Regions from separate parts of the Pseudomonas sp. DC3200b2 genome, predicted to be linked through region 2. Evidence: predicted binding sites of a transcription regulator. Region 2 holds the regulator's gene; the other holds the start of a gene.
The links. The regulator sigma-54, encoded in region 2, starts transcription at its own class of promoters, with help from an activator protein. The targets are predictions, from matches to a motif close to ANTGGCATNNANNTTGCTNT.
Positions count from the first base shown of each region.

Region 1 (11,451 bases), on a different contig from region 2:
CAGACGATGCGAACTGGCCACTTCAGGGTACGCGCTGTAGTCCCCGCCGTGCTTGCGAGCCTCCACCTCGTCGGCCTTGAGGCCGAAGATGAACATGTGCTCCTCGCCCACATGATCGCGCATTTCCACGTTCGCGCCATCGAGCGTACCGATGGTCAGGGCGCCATTGAGGCCGAACTTCATGTTGCTGGTACCCGAAGCCTCGTAGCCGGCGGTGGAAATCTGCTCGGAAAGGTCCGCCGCCGGAATGATGCTTTCGGCCAGGCTCACATTGTAGTTGGGCAGGAACGCCACCTTGAGCAAACCGCGCACGGTCGGGTCATTGTTGACGGTGCGCGCGATATCGTTGGCCAGCTTGATGATCAGCTTGGCCTGGTGATAACTGGCCGCCGCCTTGCCCGCGAAGATCTTCACCCGCGGCACCCAGGGCTTCTCAGGCGTCGCGCGGATGGCTTGGTACAGCGCCACGGTATGTAGCAGGTTGAGCAGCTGACGCTTGTACTCGTGGATGCGCTTGACCTGAATGTCGAACAGGGCTTTTGGGTCCACCGAAACGCCCAAACGGTCCTGGATGATACGTGCCAGGGCTTCCTTGCTGTGAAGGCGCTGCTCTGCGAAGCGACGCTGGAAGGCTGCGTCGTCGGCGAAGGCCTCCAGGCCCTTGAGCATGGTTTCGGGCTTATCGAGCACTTCTGCCCCCAGCTTGTCCACCAGCATGGAGGTGAGCTTGGGGTTGGACTGGAACAACCAGCGGCGGAAGGTAATGCCGTTGGTCTTGTTATTGATACGGTCCGGGTAAAGCTTGTTCAGGTCCGAGAACACGGTGCTGCGCATGAGATCGGTGTGCAACGCGGATACGCCATTGACGCTGTGCGAGCCCAGGAAGGCCAGGTTGCCCATGCGCACTCGTCGGCCATGGCCTTCTTCGATCAAGGAAATGGTCCGCAGCAGGTCGATATCATGCAGGCCTTTCTCGCGCAGCCCATCGATGTGCTGGGCGTTGATCAGGTAGATGATCTGCATGTGCCGTGGCAGCATCCGCTCCATCAGGCCCACGGGCCAGGTTTCCAGGGCCTCCGGCAAGAGCGTGTGGTTGGTGTAGGACAAGGTTTCGACAGTGACTTTCCAGGCTTCGTCCCAGGGAAGCTGATGAATGTCCACCAGCAGGCGCATCAGCTCGGCCACGGCGATGGACGGATGGGTGTCGTTCATCTGGATCGAGGCATGCTGGCCCAGGGTGCTGACCTGCTCGTGCATGTTGATATGCCGGCGCAGCAAGTCTTGCAGCGAGGCGGAAACGAAGAAGTATTCCTGACGCAGCCGCAGCTCCTGCCCGGCCTCGGTGCTGTCGGCCGGGTACAGCACACGGGAGATACTCTCCGCACGGGCGACGTCCGCCACTGCGCCCAGGTGGTCACCGGCGTTGAAGCGCTCCAGATGCAGGTCTTCCATGGCCCGGGCGCGCCATAGCCGCAGGGTGTTCACGCTCGCCCCGCGCCAGCCTACCACCGGGGTATCGTAGGCCACCGCCCGCACGGTTTCAGCGGGTCGCCACACCTGGCGCGCGCTGCCATCGCTTTCTACGGTAGCTTCGACGTGACCGCCAAAGCTGATCGGATAAATGACTTCCGGGCGTTCGAATTCCCAAGGGTTGCCGAAATCCAGCCAGTTCTCGGTCTGCTCCTGTTGCCAGCCGTCGATGATGGCCTGGCGGAAAAGCCCGTGCTCATAGCGAATGCCGTAGCCATGCGCGGCGACGCCCAGAGTGGACATGCTCTCCATGAAGCAAGCCGCCAGCCGGCCCAGGCCTCCGTTACCCAGGGCAGCATCCGGCTCGAGCAAGCGGATCTTTTCCAGGTCCACGCCAAGGCCGTCCAGGGCTTCCCGAGCGACCTCAAGGATGCCCATGTTGCTCAGGCTGTCGACCAGCAGGCGGCCGATCAGAAATTCGAGGGAAAGGTAATAGACCCGTTTCTGCTGGCTTCGGTAGATCTGCCGGGTGTGGCCCATCCAGTGATCGACCATGTGATCCCGGGCAGCCAGCGCGATGGCTTCGAACCAGTCATGGTCGAACGCATGCTCTGGGTCTTTGCCAACCGCGTAGGTCAGTTTAGCGAGTACAGCGGCACGAAATTCGTCCACATCGACTTTGACTTTTCGGGTGAGCGGTTCCTGAGACATTTGCAGCCCTCAATGGCGTAAAGATTTCTGCACAAGTGCTATGAGCCTAGACGGTTCGACAGAGGGTGGTAGGGCTGGTTCGAGAAAGAACAGCGAGAAAAGGCATGAACGGCCATTGCTTCGGTGCCGGGGACGGGTATGATCGCGCGCCCGACTCCAGATACACCACCATGAAACCGACCCTGATCGCCGCCGCCGAGCTCGACCGCCTGGAAACCTGGCAGAAGTACGCCAGCCACATGTGCGGCGGCTGCAATTCCAGTTGCTGCACCCTGCCGGTGGAGGTGCGCATCAAGGACCTGATTCGCATCGGTGTCGTGGACGAGTTCGAAAAGGACGAGCCCGCCAAGAACGTCGCCAAGCGCTTGCAGAAGGAAGGCATCGTCGAGCGCTTCAACCAGAAGAGCGGGATCTTCACCCTGGCGCGCATGAGCAATGACGACTGCCTGTACCTGGATCGCAAGAGCCGCCTGTGCACCATCTATGACAAGCGCCCGGATACCTGTCGCAACCATCCCCGGATCGGTCCGCGCCCAGGCTACTGCGCCTACAAGCCCAAACCCCTGAGCCGCTGATCCGCTAACACCCTGAAATCCGCCAACCCTACCCAAAACGATGGGAAGGCTTCACTATGAGGCTCTCTTTGGGTTGTGAGCACTGGCATGGACATTCAGTGGTGGTATTGGGCAGTAGGCGGGACGGTGCTGGTTCTGCTCGAGCTGCTGGTCGCTTCGTTTTTCATCCTATGGTTCGGAATCGCCGCGCTCCTCGTGGCCGCGCTGGTCTGGGCGTTGCCTGGTCTCGGCCTTGGTCCGCAGTTGCTGGCCTGGGGGGCGGCATCGGTGCTGCTTACCCTGCTGTGGTTCAAGGTCCTGCGCGCCAACGTCCAGGGCGGCCCGCAATGGTCCGCCGCCGACGCCCTGGGCGAGGTAGGCCTGCTGACCAGCCAGGTCACGCCATTCCAGCGTGGCAAGGTCCGCTTCCAGAAACCCCTGCTGGGCGCCGAGGAATGGCCATGTGTCGCCGATACCCGCATCGAGGCCGGTGACCGGGTGCGGGTAATGGCGGTGGAAGGCAACCTGGTACGCGTCGGCCCCGCCTCTTCAAGTTGATATTCGTCTACGGAGCAAGGAGTTCCCATGAGCGCCACCCTCGTCATCCCCCTCATAGTCTTGATCTTCATCGTGGTCACCATCGCCAAGGGCGTGCGGCTGGTGCCCCAAGGGCAGGAATGGATCGTGGAGCGGCTGGGGCGCTATCGCGTCACCCTCAAACCAGGCCTGAACTTCCTCATTCCCTACATGGATACGGTTGGCTACAAGATGAGCACCAAGGATCTGATCCTCGACGTGCAGCAGCAGGAAGTCATCACTCGAGACAACGCCGTTCTCCTGGCCAACGCCCTGTGCTTCGCCAAGATCACCGACCCCACCAAGGCCGCCTACGGCATCGAGGACTACGACCAGGCGGTACGCAGCCTGACCATGACCAGCCTGCGCTCCATCATAGGCGGCATGGACCTGGACGAAGCGCTGTCCTCCCGGGACAAGATCAAGGCGCTGTTGCGCGAAGCCATGGCCGAGCAGACCATCGACTGGGGCATCACCATCCGCTCCGTGGAAATCCAGGACATCAAACCCTCGGAATCCATGCAGCGTGCCATGGAGCTGCAAGCCGCCGCCGAGCGGGAGCGCAAAGCCACGGTCACCCGTGCCGAGGGCGCGAAAACCGCGGCCATCCTCGAAGCCGAGGCCAGGTTGGAATCGGCCAAGCGTGACGGGGACGCACAAGTGACCCTGGCCAATGCGTCAGCCCAGGCCATCGAGCGGGTGAAAACAGCCATCGGCACCGACACCGGCCCCATGGTGTATCTGCTGGGCGAAAAGTACATCGGCGCCATGGAGAAGCTGGCCGCCAGCGCCAATGCGAAGACCATCGTGCTGCCAGCGGATATCCAGGACACCATCGGCGGGCTGATGGGGCGCGCCAAGCGGGCCTGATTCGCGGGCGTAAAAAAACCTGCCACCTTGCGGGGGCAGGTTTTTCAACCGCAGGGCTTACTTGGAAGCGCGCTTACGCTCGTTCTCGTTCAGCACTTTCTTGCGCAGGCGAATCGACTTCGGAGTCACCTCTACCAGCTCGTCATCATCGATGAATTCCAGAGCCTGTTCGAGGGTGAACTTGATCGGCGGAACCAGGGCGATGGTTTCGTCCTTGCCCGAAGCACGCATGTTGTCGAGCTTCTTGCCCTTGGTGGGGTTGATCACCAAGTCATTGTCACGGCTGTTGATACCGCACAGCTGGCCTTCGTAGATTTCCTGCCCAGGCTCGAGGAACAGCTTGCCGCGGTCCTGCAGGGTTTCCAGCGAGTAGGTCAGTGCCTTGCCGGTAGCCATGGATACCAGTACGCCGTTCTGGCGGTGGCTCACTTCACCTGCCTTGATCGGGCCGTAGTGGCTGAAGGTACCGGTGAGGATGCCGCTGCCGGAGGTCATGGTCAGGAAGGCGTTACGGAAGCCGATCAGGCCGCGTGCCGGAATGGTGTATTCCAGGCGAATACGCCCCTTGCCATCCGGAACCATGTTGCTCAGGTCGCCCTTGCGCAGGCCCATCTGCTCCATCACCGCACCCTGGTGCTGTTCCTCGATGTCGATGGTAACGGCTTCGTAGGGCTCCTGCTTCTCGCCGTCCACTTCCTTGATGACCACCTCAGGGCGGGAGATGGCCAGCTCGAAACCTTCGCGACGCATGGTTTCGATCAGTACCGAGAGGTGCAGCTCGCCACGGCCGGAGACCTTGAACTTGTCGGCGCTGTCGGTTTCCTCGACGCGCAGGGCAACGTTGTGCAGCAGTTCCTTTTCCAGACGCTCCTTGATGTTACGGCTGGTGACGAACTTGCCTTCCTTGCCGCAGAACGGCGAGTCATTGACCTGGAAGGTCATGCTGACGGTCGGCTCGTCCACGCTCAGCGCAGGCAAGGCTTCCACGTTTTGCGGATCGCACAGGGTGTCGGAAATGAACAGCTGGTCCATGCCGCTGATGCACACGATGTCGCCCGCTTCGGCTTCTGGAACCTCGACGCGCTGCAGACCGTGGTGACCCATCAGCTTGAGGATGCGGCCGTTGCGCTTCTTGCCTTCGGCGTCGATGGCGACCACAGGGCTGTTGGCCTTGATACGGCCACGGGTGATACGGCCGATGCCGATCACGCCCAGGAAGCTGTTGTAGTCCAGTGCCGAGATCTGCATCTGGAAGGGCCCTTCGGCGTCGACCTTCGGAGCCGGTACGTGATCCAGGATGGCCTGGAACAGCGGGTCCATGTTGTCGGCCATTTCGGACGGGTCGTTACCCGCGATACCGTTCAATGCGCTGGCGTAGATGACCGGGAAGTCCAGCTGGTCTTCAGTGGCGCCCAGGTTGTCGAACAGGTCGAAGACCAGGCCCAGGACTTTGTCCGGGTCGGCGCCTGGGCGGTCGACCTTGTTGATGACCACGATCGGACGCAGGCCGGCCTTGAAGGCTTTCTGGGTCACGAAACGGGTTTGCGGCATCGGGCCGTCCTGGGCGTCGACCAGCAGCAGCACCGAGTCCACCATGGACATCACGCGCTCTACCTCGCCGCCGAAGTCGGCGTGGCCGGGGGTGTCCACGATGTTGATGTCGTAGCCGTTCCACTTGATGGCGGTGTTCTTGGCCAGGATGGTAATGCCGCGTTCCTTTTCCTGGTCGTTGCTGTCCATCACGCGCTCGTCGTTCAGCTCTTTGCGGTCCAGGGTGCCGGACAGCTTCAGAAGCTTGTCGACCAGGGTGGTTTTACCATGGTCAACGTGGGCGATGATGGCGATGTTACGAAGATTGTCTCTCACAGGGCATATCTCGATGATGAATTCGGTGGGGCCGGCTAAACGCGACGGCCGGTCAAACGACGCGATTACACTGGCCGGTCGGGAGGGCGATGGCGGATGCTCCCGCCATTGAGCCCCGGGACTTTATGCCGGACGATAAACGCGCACATTGGCGTGCCCCTCGCTTAGCAGGTGATGAGCATGCAGCCTGCTCATGACACCCTTGTCGCAATACAACAGGTATTGCCGGGCAGGATCCAGGTCCTTGAACCGGCTGTTCAGTGCATAGAAAGGCACGGCCCGTACCTCTACCCCTTCGACGGCAAGGGGTTCGTCCTCCTGCGCGTCTGGGTGGCGGATGTCCAATACCACATGGCCAGCCAGGGCCTCGCTCACCTCTTCTACTTCAACCGCCTGCCCCAGCTCTTCGATCACATGGTCGATAGACACCAGACGCGCGCGGGCCAGGGCGTTTTCCAGTACCGCCATATCGAAGCGCTGTTCTTCGCGCTCGATACGGTAACCACGGGCGCTGGTGGTGGGGTTTACCGAAATCACGCCACAGTATTCCGGCATGTGCTTGGCGAAATCCGCGGTACCGATGGCGGTGGCCGTGTCGATGATGTCCTGCTTGTGGGTAGCCAGCAATGGCCGCAACACCAGGGTGGGCGTGACCGAATCGATCACCGCGAGGTTGGTGAGGGTCTGGCTGGACACCTGGGAAATGGCTTCGCCGGTCACCAAGGCGTTGATCTCCAGGCGCTTGGCCATCTGGCTGGCCGCCCGCAGCATCATGCGCTTGAGGATCACGCCCATCTGGCTGTTGTCCACCTTGGCCAGGATTTCTCCGACCACTTCCTCGAAGGGAACACTGATGAACAGCACGCGGTGGGAGCTGCCGTATTTTTTCCACAAGTAATGCGCAACTTCCATCACCCCGAGTTCATGGGCACGCCCACCAAGGTTGAAGAAGCAGAAATGGGTCATCAGGCCACGGCGCATCATCTGGTAGGCGGCGACCGTGGAATCGAACCCTCCGGACATCAGTACCAGGGTTTGCTCCAGCGCGCCCAGGGGGTAGCCGCCAAGGCCAGTGTGCTGGCCGTGGATGACGAACAGGCGCTGGTCACGGATTTCCATCCGCACCTCTACCTCGGGGTGCTTGAGGTCGATGCCGGCCGCGCCGCATTGCTGGCGCAGTTGGCTGCCCACGTAGCGGTCCACGTCCATGGAGCTGAAGACATGCTTGCCGGCGCGCTTGCAGCGCACGGCGAAGCGCTTGCCAGGCAGCAGGTGGCCGAAATGCGTCTTGCACTTGGCGACGATGTCGTCGAAATCACCGAGGGGGTATTCATCCACCTGCAGGAAATGCGCGATACCCGGGGTGCAGGTCAGCCGCTCGATGATTTCCCTGAGGACCTTGCCGTCGGTGATCTGCGTCTGAACCTCAAGGTTATCCCACACCCCGGCCACGGCGATATTCGGGTCCAGATCCCGGACCACCACCCGGATGTTCTTGGCCAGCTGGCGAATGAACTGCTTGCGCACTGGCCGGCTTTTTATGGTGATTTCGGGGAAGACTTTGACGATGAGTTTCATGAACAGCGCGCGCCATGGCCCAGCTGGAAAAAAGGGGCGGCATTATAGCGGAAACTGTTCAACCTTTGACCAACTATCTGTCGAAAGCCAGGCAAGCACCGATTTGGAACACTTTTCCGGCACTTCGCCCCATTAAAGGGCATCGAAATCTTGAGAGGCTACCGTAAGTGCCGCCAATCCAAGGATTTTTGCCACCGTGCCCATCTCGGGGCACTGGCATGCAAATTGCTCCCTTGTGAGGCAGGTTGCCTTGGCCGAGTATGCGGCGGCAGCACTGTATCCAGGGGCGCAAAGCACGTTCCTATCCACCCGGAGGACAACATGTCGAAGTCGGTTCAACTCATCAAAGATCATGACGTTAAGTGGATTGATCTGCGCTTCACTGACACCAAAGGCAAGCAGCAGCACGTCACCATGCCGGCTCGCGACGCCCTGGACGAGGATTTCTTCGAACACGGCAAAATGTTCGATGGCTCCTCCATCGCCGGTTGGAAAGGCATCGAAGCGTCGGACATGATCCTGCTGCCCGATGACGATACCGCTGTGCTGGACCCCTTTACCGAAGAGCCCACCCTGATCCTGGTCTGCGACATCATCGAGCCGTCGACCATGCAGGGCTACGATCGCGACCCACGCGCCATCGCCCACCGCGCCGAGGAATACCTCAAGTCCACCGGCATCGGTGACACTGTATTCGTAGGCCCGGAGCCTGAGTTCTTCATCTTCGATGAAGTGAAGTTCAAGTCGGACATCTCCGGCTCCATGTTCAAGATCTTCTCGGAACAGGCCTCCTGGATGACCGACCAGGACGTGGAAGGCGGCAACAAAGGCCACCGTCCAGGCGTCAAGGGCGGCTACTTCCCGGTTCCACCGGTCGACCATGACCACGAAATCCGTACCGCCATGTGCAACGCGCTGGAGGAAATGGGCCTGACCGTCGAGGTTCACCACCATGAAGTGGCGACCGCTGGCCAGAACGAAATCGGCGTCAAGTTCAACACTCTGGTGAAGAAGGCCGACGAAACCCAGACCCTGAAGTACGTCGTTCACAACGTGGCCGATGCCTACGGCCGCACCGCGACCTTCATGCCCAAGCCCCTGTACGGCGACAACGGCTCGGGCATGCACGTGCACATGTCCATCTCCAAGGAAGGCAAGAACACCTTCGCGGGTGAAGGCTATGCCGGCCTGTCCGATACCGCGCTGTACTTCATCGGCGGCATCATCAAGCATGGCAAGGCCCTGAACGGCTTCACCAACCCGTCGACCAATTCCTACAAGCGACTGGTGCCCGGCTTCGAAGCACCGGTAATGCTGGCCTACTCGGCTCGCAACCGCTCCGCGTCGATCCGCATTCCATACGTGTCCAGCCCCAAGGCTCGTCGTATCGAAGCACGCTTCCCGGACCCGGCCGCCAACCCTTACCTGGCCTTCGCCGCGCTGCTGATGGCCGGCCTGGACGGCATCCAGAACAAGATCCATCCTGGCGACGCCGCCGACAAGAACCTGTATGACCTGCCGCCGGAAGAAGCCAAGCAGATCCCGCAGGTCTGCGGCAGCCTGAAGGAGGCCCTGGAAGAGCTGGACAAGGGTCGTGCCTTCCTGACCAAGGGCGGCGTATTCTCCGATGACTTCATCGACGCCTACATCGAGCTCAAGTCCGAAGAAGAAATCAAGGTCCGTACTTTCGTGCACCCACTGGAATACGACCTGTACTACAGCGTCTGATCCAAGCGCCGCGCACATGAGGCCTCCTTCGGGAGGCCTTTTTCATGGCCAGGAATCCGGCCGCCCGACGCCAACCATCGTTTTTCCGAAAAAACGCAGGGGCGCGAGACCCACACTGGCCCCAAGGCCGCTTTGCTGGCATAACGAGGCTCTGAACAACAAGGGAGCGTTCCGCCAATGCAAAAGTTTTCCGCCTTCTGCCTCGCCTTGGGCACCAGCCTTTATCTGAGCGGCGCAATGGCCGCTCCGGCCTCTTCAGCACCTGCCGAACTGCCAGCGTTGCTCGGCAGCATCGAGCAGCGATTGAACATTGCCGATCAGGTCGCCCTGAGCAAATGGGATAGTCACAAGGCCGTGGAAGACCGTGCCCGCGAACGGGAAGTGATTGCCGGCGCCGTCGTCAAGGCTGCGCAATACAAGCTCGAACCTGCGTTCGTGGAGCAATTCTTCGCCGCCCAGATCGAAGCCAACAAACTGGTGCAATATGGGTTGCTCAATGACTGGCGCGTAGCTGGACAGGCTCCGGACAGCCCACGGCCTGATCTGGTCGGGCAGATTCGCCCGCAGCTGGACAAGCTTCAAATCGCCCTGATGGAACAGCTCGCCGCATTCGCCTCATACCGCTCGACCGCGGACTGCCCGCAATGGATTGCACAGGCGATCAATCAGGGCGAGCGTGACGACCTGCACCGTCTTGCTCTGATTCGCGCCACCGGCGAGCTGTGCCTGCCAGCCCACTAGCCACTGCCGGGCAAGGCGGCCTAGGCTATGCTGTCAGGGCCGCCGGGCCTGTCATCCTGTCAATCCGAGTAGTCGCCATGCGCCGCGCCTTACTGTTGTGCTTGCCCCTCGTCTGCGCCTCGGCCCATGGGCAGATCTACAAGTACACCGACGCCAATGGCAATACGGTGTATTCGGAGCAACCGCCCCCTCCAGGTCGGACGGCACAGCCGCTCAACCTGCCGCCGCTCAATAGCGTGCCAATGCCCAAGGGCGCGCCTCCCCCGGCGCCCGCAACTCAGGCGCCAGCCATCGATCCAGCGCCGCCCGCCGCCTATTCGGTTCTGGAGCTGACCGACGTCCCGGCCGACGGCGCTATCCGCGCCAACAACGGCACTTTCGACGTCGGCGTGAGCATCCAGCCGCGGCTGGCGGCTGGCCACCTCCTGCAACTCGTACTAGACGGTGTTGCCTACGGTACGCCGGGCAATGTTCCTCGCCTGCAACTCGTGAATGTGGATCGAGGCCAGCACAGCCTGGCCGTCCAGGTACTGGCTGGGGCCGAGGTGTTGCAATCGAGCACCCCCCGAACGATCCATGTACTGCGGGTCAGCGCTCCATGAGAGCGCTGGCCTTGGTTTCATTGATCTTCTTCAGCGGGCTGGCCTGGAGCCAGGTGTATACCTATGTGGATGCCCAGGGAAACCGGGTCTATACCGACCAACCCCGCAAGGGCGCGACCCCGGTAAAGGTCCCGGAGGGCAACCGCATAAGCCCACCGCCTGCCAAGGCCGCCGCTTCCGCACCAGCAGCTCCGCCGGGTGCTGCCAGGCCGATACGACCAGCCCGAATGGTCCACTATGAAATGTTCCGCATCCTGGTGCCGTTGCCCGAGGCATCAGTGGTACATGCCAGCGGAGAAATGATCGTCACGCTCACCAGCGAGCCAGGACTGGCCGAAGGGCATGCCTACCGCGTTATTCTGGACGGCGCACCCGCCTCGCAGCCCAGTGCAAGCCCAGTCGTTCCATTGCAGAACGTAGACCGCGGCGCTCACCTGCTGTCAGCGGAAATCCTCGATGCCCAGGGAACGGTGGTCGAACGCACCCCGGCGCAACCTGTGTACATGAAGCGTGCTTCCCTCGCGCAGAAACGTCGGGTAAGGCCCTGCAAGGAAGCTGACTACGGTGTTCGTCCAGAATGTCCACTCAGTGACAAACCCGCAGACGATGACGAAGGCAGCTAAAACCAGGCATTCAAAGCCGCGCACCTTTATAGTGCTCTCCATGCACCTGGCTGTCTTTCATGTACCAAGGTGGCGCAGCCCAGCAGGTTAATGAGCTGAATTGGCAAGGGCCTGCCTGCTTTTCGTAGGCAT
Region 1 is NZ_JAFCTA010000004.1:363,266-374,716, reverse strand. It holds gene ACP691_RS14410 (glycogen/starch/alpha-glucan phosphorylase) at 1-2,181, opposite strand, end outside; gene ACP691_RS14405 (YkgJ family cysteine cluster protein) at 2,352-2,756, shown strand; gene ACP691_RS14400 (NfeD family protein) at 2,844-3,293, shown strand; gene ACP691_RS14395 (SPFH domain-containing protein) at 3,321-4,181, shown strand; gene typA (translational GTPase TypA) at 4,239-6,047, opposite strand; gene thiI (tRNA uracil 4-sulfurtransferase ThiI) at 6,171-7,625, opposite strand; gene glnA (glutamate--ammonia ligase) at 7,947-9,353, shown strand; gene ACP691_RS14375 (chorismate mutase) at 9,531-10,094, shown strand; gene ACP691_RS14370 (DUF4124 domain-containing protein) at 10,172-10,696, shown strand; gene ACP691_RS14365 (DUF4124 domain-containing protein) at 10,693-11,319, shown strand.
Region 1: glnA (glutamate--ammonia ligase) is a predicted target of sigma-54. The motif match lies at 7,838-7,857, and genes of this name have one in related genera.

Region 2 (11,451 bases):
CCCGCCCCAGATGCCCACGACGCTGAACATGGCCGCCAGCACCGGCAGGGAAATGAAGCCCGCCCAGAGCCGCGGCGCGATGATGTACTTGAGCGGGTCGACGCCGATCATTTCCAGGCTGGAGAGCTGCTCGGTGGCTTTCATGTTGCCGATTTCCGCGGCCAGGGCCGAACCCGCGCGCCCGGCGAAGAGCAAGGCGGTGACCACAGGCCCCAGCTCACGCAGCAAGGTCAGGGCAATCATCTGGCCCACCGCCTGTTCGGAACCGTATTTGGCCAGGATGCTGAAACCCTGCAGCGAGAGCACGCCGCCAATGAAGATCCCGGACACCACGATAATGGCCAGGGACAACACACCGACCGAGTACAGCTGCCGCACCAGCAGGGCAAACCCACCGGACACTCCGCCGCGACTGAACAAGGCGTGAAGAAGAAACAGAGTGGCGCGACCCAGCCCTGCGATGATGTCGATGGCAGCCCGCCCCAACAGGCGAACCCGCTCCACTATGGACCTGCGACGCATCAGCGCTTCCCCAGAAAGTCTTCGGCCAAGGCTGGCGCGGAAAAATGGAAAGGAACCGGCCCGTCTGCCTGGCCTTTCATGAACTGACGGATGCGCGGATTATCCGAAGCCATCAGCTCGGCCGGGGTGCCCTGCCCCAGCACCTGGCCGTCGCCCACTACATAAAGGTAATCGGCGATGCTCGCGGTTTCGGCCAGATCGTGAGACACCACGATGCTGGTGATTCCCAGGGCGTCGTTGAGCAGCCGGATCAGGCGCACCAGCATGCCCATGGCGATCGGGTCCTGGCCGACGAAAGGCTCGTCGTACATGAGGATCTGCGGGTCCATGGCGATAGCGCGCGCCAGGGCCACCCGGCGCTTCATGCCTCCGGAAAGCTCGTCGGGCATCAGCTCCACCGCACCGCGCAGCCCCACGGCCTGCAGCTTCATCAGCACAATGTCGCGAATCATTTCCTCGGGCAGGTCGGTATGCACCCGCAGCGGGAACGCCACGTTCTCGAAGACGTCCAGGTCCGTGAACAGCGCGCCACTCTGGAACAGCACGCCCATGTGCTTGCGGGCATCGAACAGGTCACTGCGCGACAGCTCCGGCAGGTTCTGCCCGTTCACCCATACCTGGCCCTTGGCGGGCCGCAGCTGAGCGCCCATCAGGCGCAGCAGGGTCGTCTTGCCGCAGCCGGACGGCCCCATGATCCCGGTGACCTTGCCGCGTGGAATGCGGATATCCACATTCTCGAAAATGCTGCGCGCGCCGCGCTTGAAGGTGACGCCCTTCAGCTCGACGGCGTAGGCGTGTTCAGCACTCATTCGTTCTCCTTGCGATGCGACATTCCCCTGAAGACGTGTGAGCCACAGGCCAGGGCACACCGCCGCCGCAGGTCGACAAGCGGCGCACTATACCACCGACCTTCGCGCGGGGAACCGCCCGCGCTTGCCGAGGCGCCCTGGGCCTGGCCGCGCCGGCGGCGTCAGCCAGCGACTCGCCAGACCTTGCTGCGAAGGCGCAAATGACCGGCTGCGCCGGGCCGTGCGCGCTACCGGCAATCCAGATATAATCCCGGCCTTTTCTCAGGCTGACTTGCTCCGCATGAACCAGACCCGCGACCTTATCCAGTCCGCGCAGCGCACCATCGCTCTTGAACTCAAGGCAGTGGAAGGCCTGCTCGAGTCCATAAACGCTGATTTCGTCCACGCCTGCGAGATGATCCTGGCCAGCAGCGGGCGCGTCGTGGTCATGGGCATGGGCAAGTCGGGCCATGTCGGGCGCAAGATCGCCGCGACCCTGGCCAGCACCGGAACGCCGGCCTTCTTCGTGCATCCGGCCGAGGCCAGCCATGGCGACATGGGCATGATCACCCCGGCCGACATCGTTCTGGCGCTGTCCAACTCCGGTACCACCGCGGAACTCGTTACCCTGGTACCGCTGATCAAGCGCCTTGGCATCGGCCTGATCAGCCTTACCGGCAATCCGGAATCCACCCTGGCCAAGGCCGCCGAGGTCCATCTGAGCGCTCGGGTGGAGCAGGAAGCCTGCCCCCTGAACCTGGCGCCTACCTCGTCCACCACCGCGGCGCTGGTGCTGGGGGACGCTCTGGCGGTAGCCCTGCTCGAAGCGCGCGGGTTCACCGCCGAAGACTTCGCGTTTTCGCACCCGGGCGGGGCCCTGGGGCGACGCCTGCTGCTGAAGGTCGAGCAATTGATGCACGGCGGGGCCGCCCTGCCGAAGGTCACGCGCGGCACGCTCCTGAAGGAAGCCCTTCTGGAAATGTCGCGCAAGGGGCTGGGCATGACCGTGGTGATCGAAGAGGACGGCCGCCTGGCCGGAGTCTTCACCGATGGCGACCTGCGCCGCAGCCTGGACCGCAACCTGGACATCCAGGCCACGCGCATCGAACAGGTGATGACCGTTCACGGCAAGTCCGTTACCCCTGAAATGTTGGCGGCCCAGGCATTGAAGATCATGGAAGACCACAAGATCGGCGCCCTGGTGGTGGTCGATGAGCAGGATCGCCCGGTTGGCGCGATGAACATGCATGACTTCCTCCGTGCGGGGGTCGTGTGATGGATCACGCCCTGCTGGAACGCGCGAGCCGGATCAAACTGGCGGTTTTCGACGTCGACGGTGTGCTCACCGATGGCCGTCTCTACTTTCTGGAAGACGGCAGCGAGATCAAGGCGTTCAATACACTCGATGGCCAGGGCATCAAGATGCTCATGGCCTCGGGCGTGACAACCGCCATCATCAGCGGCCGCACCAGCGCCGCGACCGAACGCCGGGCCCGCAACCTGGGCATCCCGCACCTGTACCAGGGCCGCGAGGACAAGCTCGTGGTTCTGGATGGGCTTATCCAGACGCTGGGCCTGTCCTACGAGCAGGTCGCCCACCTGGGCGACGACCTTCCGGACCTCCCGGTCATCCGGCGCGTGGGGCTGGGCATGGCGGTGGCCAATGCCGCCGACTTCGTGCGCCGACACGCCCATGGCGTGACCCAGGCCAAGGGTGGCGAAGGCGCGGCTCGTGAATATTGCGAACTTATCCTGCGGGCCCAGGGCAACCTGGACGCCGCGCTGAACCACTACCTGTAGGCACCGCAATGCCCAAGAAAAAGCTCTTGACCCTGTCGATCGCGGTGGCGCTCGCCGCCCTGCTGATCGCTGCCGGGTACTGGAACGTCAGCCCTGGCCGCTTCCTCGACAACCCCAAGGCGAGCGTCGACGCCGGCACCATCGACTACTATGCGATCAACGCGCACACGGTGCAGTACCTGCCCGACGGCTCCAGGCAGTACGACATGACCGCCGACAGGGTCGAGCACCTCAAGGCCAGCGAGGTCACCCATGTGACCAGGCCGGTGATGGACATCTACCGGGGAACGACCTACCCCTGGCACGTGCGCAGCGAGCGCGCCGTGGTCAATCCGGACGGCAGCCAGGTCGAACTCATCGACGCCGTACGGCTCAACCGCACGGACCAGCAGAACCGAACCACCGTGATCACGACGTCCCGCGCCATGGTATTCCCGCAGAAGCAATATGCGGAGACTGACCAAGACGTTAGAATCGAGGGCGCCGGTGGCGTCACGACTGCCAAGGGAATGAAAGCGTATTTGAACGACAGCAAGATCCACTTGCTGTCCACCGTAAGAGGACAGTATGAGGCTCGTTAAAACCCTCCCCTTCCTGCTAGGCCTGGGCGCGGCACTGGGAAGCGTGAACGCTTTGGCGCTGCCCACCGACCGGAATCAGCCCATCCATATCCAGTCCGACGACGCCCAGCTTGACGACAAGCAAGGCGTGGCCGTGTACACCGGGGACGTGGTCATCACCCAGGGCTCGATGAAGATCACCGGCAACAAGGTAACCGTCACCCGCGCAGCCAATGGCGACGTGGACGTGTTCACCGCCGTGGGCAACCTGGCCTACTACGAGCAGAAGCCTGCCGTCGACAAGCCGATCGTCCAGGCCTACGCGGTGACCATCCAGTACTTCGCCGCCCAGGACCGCATCGTGCTGATCGACAAGGCCAAGGTCATCAACGATGGCAACACCTCCGAAGGCGAAAAGATCGTCTACGACACGGTGCGCCAGGTGGTGAACGCCGGGCGGGCCACGGGCAGCAAGCTGACCGCGCCACGCCCGCGGATCGACATGGTGATCCAGCCCAAGAAGAAAACCGACCAGCCGCAGAAGGCGCAGTAATGGCAACGTTGAAGGCCCAGCACCTGGCCAAGAGCTATAAAAGCCGGCAAGTGGTGAGAGATGTCAGCCTTTCCATCGAAAGTGGGCAGATCGTCGGCCTGCTTGGCCCCAACGGGGCGGGCAAGACCACCTGTTTCTACATGATCGTGGGCCTGGTCCAGGCAGACCAGGGCCGGGTGCTGATCGACGATCTGGACGTCAGCCACCAGCCCATGCACGGTCGCGCCAAGGCAGGCATTGGCTATCTGCCCCAGGAAGCTTCCATCTTCCGCAAGCTGTCGGTGGCCGACAACATCATGGCCATTCTGGAAACCCGCAAGGACCTCGACAGCAATGGCCGTCGCAAGGCCATGGAAAGCCTTTTGCAGGAATTCCACATCACCCATATCCGGGACAACCTCGGCATGAGCCTGTCCGGCGGCGAACGGCGGCGGGTCGAGATCGCCAGGGCACTGGCCACCGCGCCGAAATTCATCCTGCTGGACGAACCCTTCGCTGGCGTGGACCCGATATCCGTGGGTGATATCAAGCAGATCATTCATCACCTCAAGGCCAAGGGCATTGGCGTGTTGATCACCGACCACAATGTGCGGGAAACCCTCGATATCTGCGAAATCGCCTATATTGTGAACGATGGCCAATTGATTGCAGAAGGCGATTCGGCAACTATCCTGGCCAACGAGCTGGTGAAAGAGGTCTACCTGGGCCACGAGTTCCGGCTGTAAGTGTAAAGCCCCTAGGCAAAGCTCGAAGCCTCAGGCATATAATTTGCTTCAAGTCTGGGTGCTCCGCTGGGAGCACCCGTTGTGGAAGGCGCCTCGCGCCGGCAAACAAGGTGTCAAGCTCACGCCATGAAACCATCGCTTGTCCTTAAAATGGGCCAGCAACTGACGATGACGCCGCAGTTGCAACAGGCCATCCGCCTTCTCCAGCTTTCCACCTTGGACCTTCAACAGGAAATCCAGGAGGCGCTCGAGTCCAATCCGATGCTCGAACGCCAGGAAGAGGGTGACGACTTCGACAATACCGACCCGTTGGCCGACAAGGCGGAACAGTCGAATACGCAGGCGGAAAGCCCCGAACCGTCCTTCCAGGAAACCAGCTTCCAGGAAAGCGCTGACAGCGGCGCCCAAGCCAGCGAAGAAGGCGACTGGAGCGAACGCATTCCCGAAGACCTGCCCGTGGATACGGCCTGGGAAGACATCTACCAGACCAGCGCCAGTAGCCTGCCTGGGGGCGATGACGACGATTGGGACTTCACTACCCGCACCTCGGCCGGGGAAAGCCTGCAAAGCCATCTGCTCTGGCAGCTCAACCTGGTGCCGATGTCCGATAACGACCGGTTGATCGCGGTTACCCTCATCGATTGCATCAACAGCCAGGGATATCTGGAAGAAAGCCTGGAAGAACTCTGCCAAGGCTTCGATCCGGAACTGGATATCGAGCTGGATGAAGTCGAGGCCGTGCTGCATCGCATCCAGCAATTCGAGCCCGCTGGCGTGGGCGCGCGCAACCTTGGCGAATGCCTGGCCCTGCAGTTGCGCCAATTGCCGCCGAAAACCCCATGGCTTGCCGAGGCCCAGCGCCTGGTTACAGAGTTCATAGAACTGCTTGGCAGCCGGGACTATAGCCAACTGATGCGGCGGATGAAGCTCAAGGAAGATGAGCTTCGCCAGGTGATCGAGCTGGTGCAGAGCCTCAACCCACGCCCCGGCTCGCAGATCGAGAGCAGCGAACCGGAATACGTGGTGCCCGATGTGATCGTGCGCAAGGACAACGACCGCTGGCTGGTGGAACTCAACCAGGAGGCCGTGCCGCGATTGCGTGTGAACCCGCAGTATGCCGGGTTCGTGCGTCGCGCCGACAGCAGCGCGGACAACACCTTCATGCGCAATCAGTTGCAGGAGGCCCGCTGGTTCATCAAGAGCCTGCAAAGCCGCAACGAAACCCTGATGAAGGTGGCCACGCAGATCGTGGAGCACCAGCGCGGCTTCCTCGACTATGGCGACGAAGCCATGAAACCCTTGGTGCTGCACGATATCGCCGAAGCCGTGGGCATGCACGAGTCCACGATTTCCCGTGTCACCACCCAGAAGTACATGCACACCCCTCGCGGCATTTATGAGCTGAAATACTTTTTCTCCAGCCACGTCAGCACCTCGGAAGGCGGAGAATGCTCATCCACGGCCATCCGGGCGATCATCAAGAAACTGGTCGCCGCCGAAAACCAGAAAAAGCCATTGAGTGACAGCAAGATCGCTGGTTTACTGGAGGCACAGGGCATTCAGGTAGCACGCCGCACTGTCGCCAAGTACCGTGAGTCCCTCGGGATCGCGCCGTCCAGCGAACGCAAGCGGTTGATGTAGCCTGGCCAGGTGGCTGCCGGCCCTGGTCGTCGGCAACCACCGGGAATGCCACCAGCGTTTCAGTGGCAGGTTTCTCGCCTGCCTCTTTATGCACTGGCAATAAGGAGAAGCGGTATGCAAGTCAACATCAGTGGGCATCAACTGAATGTGACCGACGCCATGCGTAGCTACATGACCGAAAAGCTCGCCAAGCTGGAGCGACACTGCGACAAGATCACCAATGTGGAGGTGATCATGGAAGTGGAGAAGCAGAAACAGCGCGTCGAGGCGACCATCCGGGTTCCAAAGTGCGACGTGGTGGCCCAGGCGGAACACGAAGACATGTATGCCGCCATCGACCTTCTTACCGATAAACTCGACCGGCAATTGCTCAAATACAAGGAAAAACAGCAGAGCCACCTGCAAGGTACGGCCGCTCGCTGAGCCCCCGATGATCCGACTAGAACAGATCCTGACCCCCGGCCGTTCCCTTGTGAACGTGCCGGGCGGCAGCAAGAAACGCGTCCTCGAACAGATCGCCAGCCTGATCCATAAAGACCTACCCGATATCGGCCAGCAAGCCCTTTTCGAGGCTCTGATCGCACGGGAAAAGCTAGGGTCCACCGGCTTCGGCAATGGCATCGCCATTCCGCATTGTCGGCTCGCCAACTGCCATGAGCCGGTCAGCGCCCTTCTGCATCTGGAGTCGCCGGTAGACTTCGACGCCATCGATGGCGCGCCGGTGGACTTGATCTTCGTGCTGCTGGTTCCCCAGGCAGCCACCGATGCCCACCTCGAACTGCTGCGACAGATCGCCAGCATGCTCGACCGCCGCGAGACTCGAGACCAACTGCGTTCAGCCAAGGACAGCGAGGCGCTGTACCAGGTGGTAGTGAACGCTCAGGTCAGCGCCTGACATGCGCCTGGTCATCGTCAGCGGTCGCTCGGGTTCGGGCAAGAGTACCGCTCTCGATGTCCTCGAAGACAACGGCTTCTACTGCATCGACAACCTTCCGGCCGGCCTGCTGCCGGAGCTCGCCGAACGCGCCATCATTCATACCGAGCTGGCCCAGCCCTTGGTCGCCGTGTCCATAGACGCGCGCAACCTGCCCAGTCATCTGTCCCGCTTCCCGGAATTGCTCGATGAGGTCCGCGCCAAGCACATTCAGTGCGACGTGCTGTTCCTGGACGCAGACGAGGAAACACTGCTCAAGCGCTTTTCGGAAACCCGCCGGCGGCACCCGCTGACCAGCGCCAATCGCTCCCTCGCCGAGGCCATTCGGGTGGAAAGCGACCTGCTTGGCCCCATAGCCGACCTGGCCGACCTGAAGATAAACACCACGAGCCTGAACCTCTACCAGCTCAGGGATACGTTGAAACTGCGCCTGCTGAACAAGCCAGACGCCGGTACCGCGTTCCTCCTGGAATCGTTCGGTTTCAAGCGTGGCATGCCCATCGACGCCGACCTGGTATTCGATGTGCGCTGCCTGCCCAACCCTTACTGGAAGCCGGAGCTGCGCGAGCACTCCGGGCTGGACCAGCCGGTGATCGACTATCTGGCGGCCCAGCCGGAGGTCGAAGACATGTTCCAGGACCTTTCCAGCTACCTGCTCAAATGGCTACCCAGGTTCGCGGCAAGCAACCGAGCCTACGTGACGGTTGCCATCGGCTGCACGGGCGGGCACCATCGCTCGGTCTATCTCACCGAGCGGCTCGGCGAACTGCTGCAGCGGACCTTACGGAACGTGCAGGTGCGCCATCGAGACCTCACCTGAACCAAGGACTTGCCACGCAATGCCCGCACTCGACATTACCATCATCAACAAGCTGGGCTTGCACGCGCGCGCGGCCGCCAAGTTCGTCGGCGTCGCCGGTCGCTTTCCCTGCCAGGTTCGGGTTGGCCGTAGCTCGGCCAGCCTGGTGGACGGCAAGAGCATCATGGCGGTCATGATGCTGGCGGCCGGTAAAGGCACCCAGATTCATCTGAGCACCGAAGGCGAACAGGCCCAGGAAGCGCTGGATGCGCTCGCAGGCCTGATCAACGACAAGTTCGACGAAGGGGAGTGAAGCCGGGAGCGGTGCACCTGTAAGAACCAGCGCAGCTGGCGAAACTGCCGATTCGCTCGCTTCGCAGGCCCCTACCGATACGCCAGCGAGCTTAGAAGGCCTGCACGGCTGCCTGATAGCGCTTTTCCACTTCCGGCCAATTGACCACGTTGAAGAACGCGCCTATGTATTCAGGGCGGCGGTTCTGGTACTTCAAGTAATAGGCGTGCTCCCACACATCCAGCCCCAGGATGGGGGTATTGCCTTTCATCAAAGGGCTGTCCTGGTTGGCAGTGCTCTCGACCACCAGTTTCTTCTCCGGGGTGACGCTCAGCCAGGCCCAGCCACTGCCGAAGCGGCTTACCGCGGCCTTGGTGAAAGCCTCCTTGAAGGCATCGAAGCCGCCCAGGTCTTTCTCGATCGCCTCTTTCACCGTGCCGCTGGGTTGGCCGCCGGCCGAAGGGGCCATTACCGTCCAGAACAGGGAATGGTTGGCATGGCCACCACCGTTGTTGGCCACGGGGCCTTTGAGTTTATCCTCGAGGCTGTCATAGGCTGCCAGCAGCTTTTCCACTGGCCACTCGGCGTACTCGGTGTTTTCCAGTGCAGCGTTCAGGTTGTTGATGTAGGTCTGGTGGTGCTTGGTATGGTGGATCTCCATCGTCTGGGCATCGATATGGGGCTCCAAGGCTTTGTAGTCGTACGGCAAGGACGGCAGGGTGTGCGGCATGTCAGTGGACTCCGTATCGCGAGTGCGCGCCGGTATGGCGCGACGGTTGGCCCATGGCACCGCCGAGCAAGCTCGCGGTGCGGGGGTATTCGCCATGGACGGCAATGAAACCCAGCAGTTCCGTATAGGTGCGATCGCTGTGACGAAGCGCTGCCTGGCGCAAGGCTACGGACAAGTGCGAATCGGCCACCGCATGAAGCAAATGTTCATGGGCCGCGCACAGGTACTCGGCACTTTCTTCCGGCTGTCGCAGTTTCAGGTGCAGGTCCGCCAGGTTGTGGTGCGAGACCACGAACGCCGCGACCGCTTCGTCCGGGTTGCTCCATCGCTCGAAGAGAATCTGCGCCAGAGCCAGTGCCCGCAGATAATGCTCTCGGGCGTCGACCCAATTGCCTTCGGCAAAGAGCGCATTGGCGCGCTCGATGGTCTGTTTCCAATGGTCCATGGTCGCTCCCCTTGCAGGTTGAGGTGCTTACAAGTGATGAGAGTGACTATTAGTGATAATCACTCTCAATGCAACCATGGTAGACCAAGGGGTATTTCAGCTGCCTGCTACTGTCATGCGCTCGATCAGTACAGATCCGGTACGTACGTTGCTGCGCAACTCCAAGTCATTGCCCACCGCGATGACCTGCCTGAACATGTCCTTCATGTTCCCGGCGATGGTCACTTCCTGGACCGGGAACTGGATTTCGCCGTTCTCGACCCAATACCCCGCGGCGCCGCGGGAATAATCACCGGTGACCATGTTCAGGCCGCTGCCCATCAGTTCGGTAACCAATAGCCCACGTCCCATCTTGCGAATGAGCGCGGCCTGGTCATCGTCGCCGTGGGTGACGAACAGGTTGTGCACGCCCCCGGCATTGGCTGTGCTGGGCATGCCCAGCTTGCGACCGGAATAGGTGCTCAACACATAGGACACCAGCCGGCCATCCTGCACGAAGGGCTTGGCATAGGTGGCCAGGCCGTCACCGTCGAAGCCCGCGCTACCCAGGGCTCGGGGCAGATGGGGACGCTCGTCCAGGGTCAGCCAGTCCGGGAACAGCTGCTGCCCGAGGGCTCCTTCCAGGAAAGAGGACTTGCGATAGAGATTGCCCCCCGATACGGCCGAGAGGAAGCTGCCGAACAATCCGCCAGCCAGTTCAGCGGCAAACAGCACCGGGACCTCGCAGGTGGGCACCGGGCGCGCGCCCAGCCGGCTGGCGGCGCGCTCGGCGGCCCTGCGACCGATGGCTTCGGGCGAAGCCAGCAGGCCGCCTTCCCGGTTCACGTCGTACCAGTAGTCCCGCTGCATCTGCCCGTTCTGTTCGGCGATCATCACGCAGCTCAGGCTGTGGCGGGTAGACGCATAGCCACCGATGAACCCGTGGCTATTGCCGTACACCCGGCACCCCTGATGGGTCGAAACCTGGCTGCCGTCGGCATTACGGATCAGCGGGCTGGCTGCGAATGCCGCCGCCTCGCAGGCCAGTGCCAGCTCGATGCTGGCCTCGGGGCTGATCTCCCATGGGTGATACAGATCCAACGCGGGCAGCTCACGAGCCATGAGCGCCGCGTCGGCCAGCCCCGCGGCATCGTCTTCTGAGGTATGTCGCGCGATCGCCAGGGCCGCCGCGACCGTCTCCCGGATGGCATCGGGGCCGGTGGCCGAGGTGCTCGCCGAACCCTTGCGCTGCCCCAGGTAAAGCGTAATGCCAAAGCCTTGGTCGCGGTTGAGCTCAACGGTTTCGACTTCGCCCTGGCGCACCGAGGTGGACAGGCCCTGCTCCAGGGAAACGGCCACCTCGCAGGCGCTGGCGCCCTGGCGGCGGGCCTCGGCGATGATCTGTTCGACCTGTTCCTGTAAGGGCGGCAGCGCCTGCGGGCCAACGCTATCGACTGCTTTCATGGGTTTCTCCACAACTTCAAAGACGGATCCGGGCAAGGGCCTGCTGGCCGGACCGGACAACCGGCCCCCGACTGGTTATCATGGCGGCGTTTATAAGCGGACGGCCCCCATGGTTGATTCATACGACGACGCCCTCGGTGAGGGTAAAAGCAAGACGCAGGTCAAACGCGAGCTCCAGGCACTGACGGAACTGGGCGAGCGGCTGACCACGCTCAAACC
Region 2 is NZ_JAFCTA010000001.1:350,464-361,914, reverse strand. It holds gene mlaE (lipid asymmetry maintenance ABC transporter permease subunit MlaE) at 1-522, opposite strand, end outside; gene ACP691_RS01800 (ABC transporter ATP-binding protein) at 522-1,331, opposite strand; gene ACP691_RS01795 (KpsF/GutQ family sugar-phosphate isomerase) at 1,612-2,586, shown strand; gene ACP691_RS01790 (KdsC family phosphatase) at 2,586-3,110, shown strand; gene lptC (LPS export ABC transporter periplasmic protein LptC) at 3,119-3,691, shown strand; gene lptA (lipopolysaccharide transport periplasmic protein LptA) at 3,678-4,223, shown strand; gene lptB (LPS export ABC transporter ATP-binding protein) at 4,223-4,948, shown strand; gene ACP691_RS01770 (RNA polymerase factor sigma-54) at 5,075-6,589, shown strand; gene hpf (ribosome hibernation-promoting factor, HPF/YfiA family) at 6,704-7,012, shown strand; gene ptsN (PTS IIA-like nitrogen regulatory protein PtsN) at 7,020-7,484, shown strand; gene rapZ (RNase adapter RapZ) at 7,486-8,343, shown strand; gene ACP691_RS01750 (HPr family phosphocarrier protein) at 8,363-8,635, shown strand; gene ACP691_RS01745 (superoxide dismutase) at 8,727-9,344, opposite strand; gene ACP691_RS01740 (tetratricopeptide repeat protein) at 9,346-9,789, opposite strand; gene pmbA (metalloprotease PmbA) at 9,886-11,232, opposite strand; gene yjgA (ribosome biogenesis factor YjgA) at 11,342-11,451, shown strand, end outside.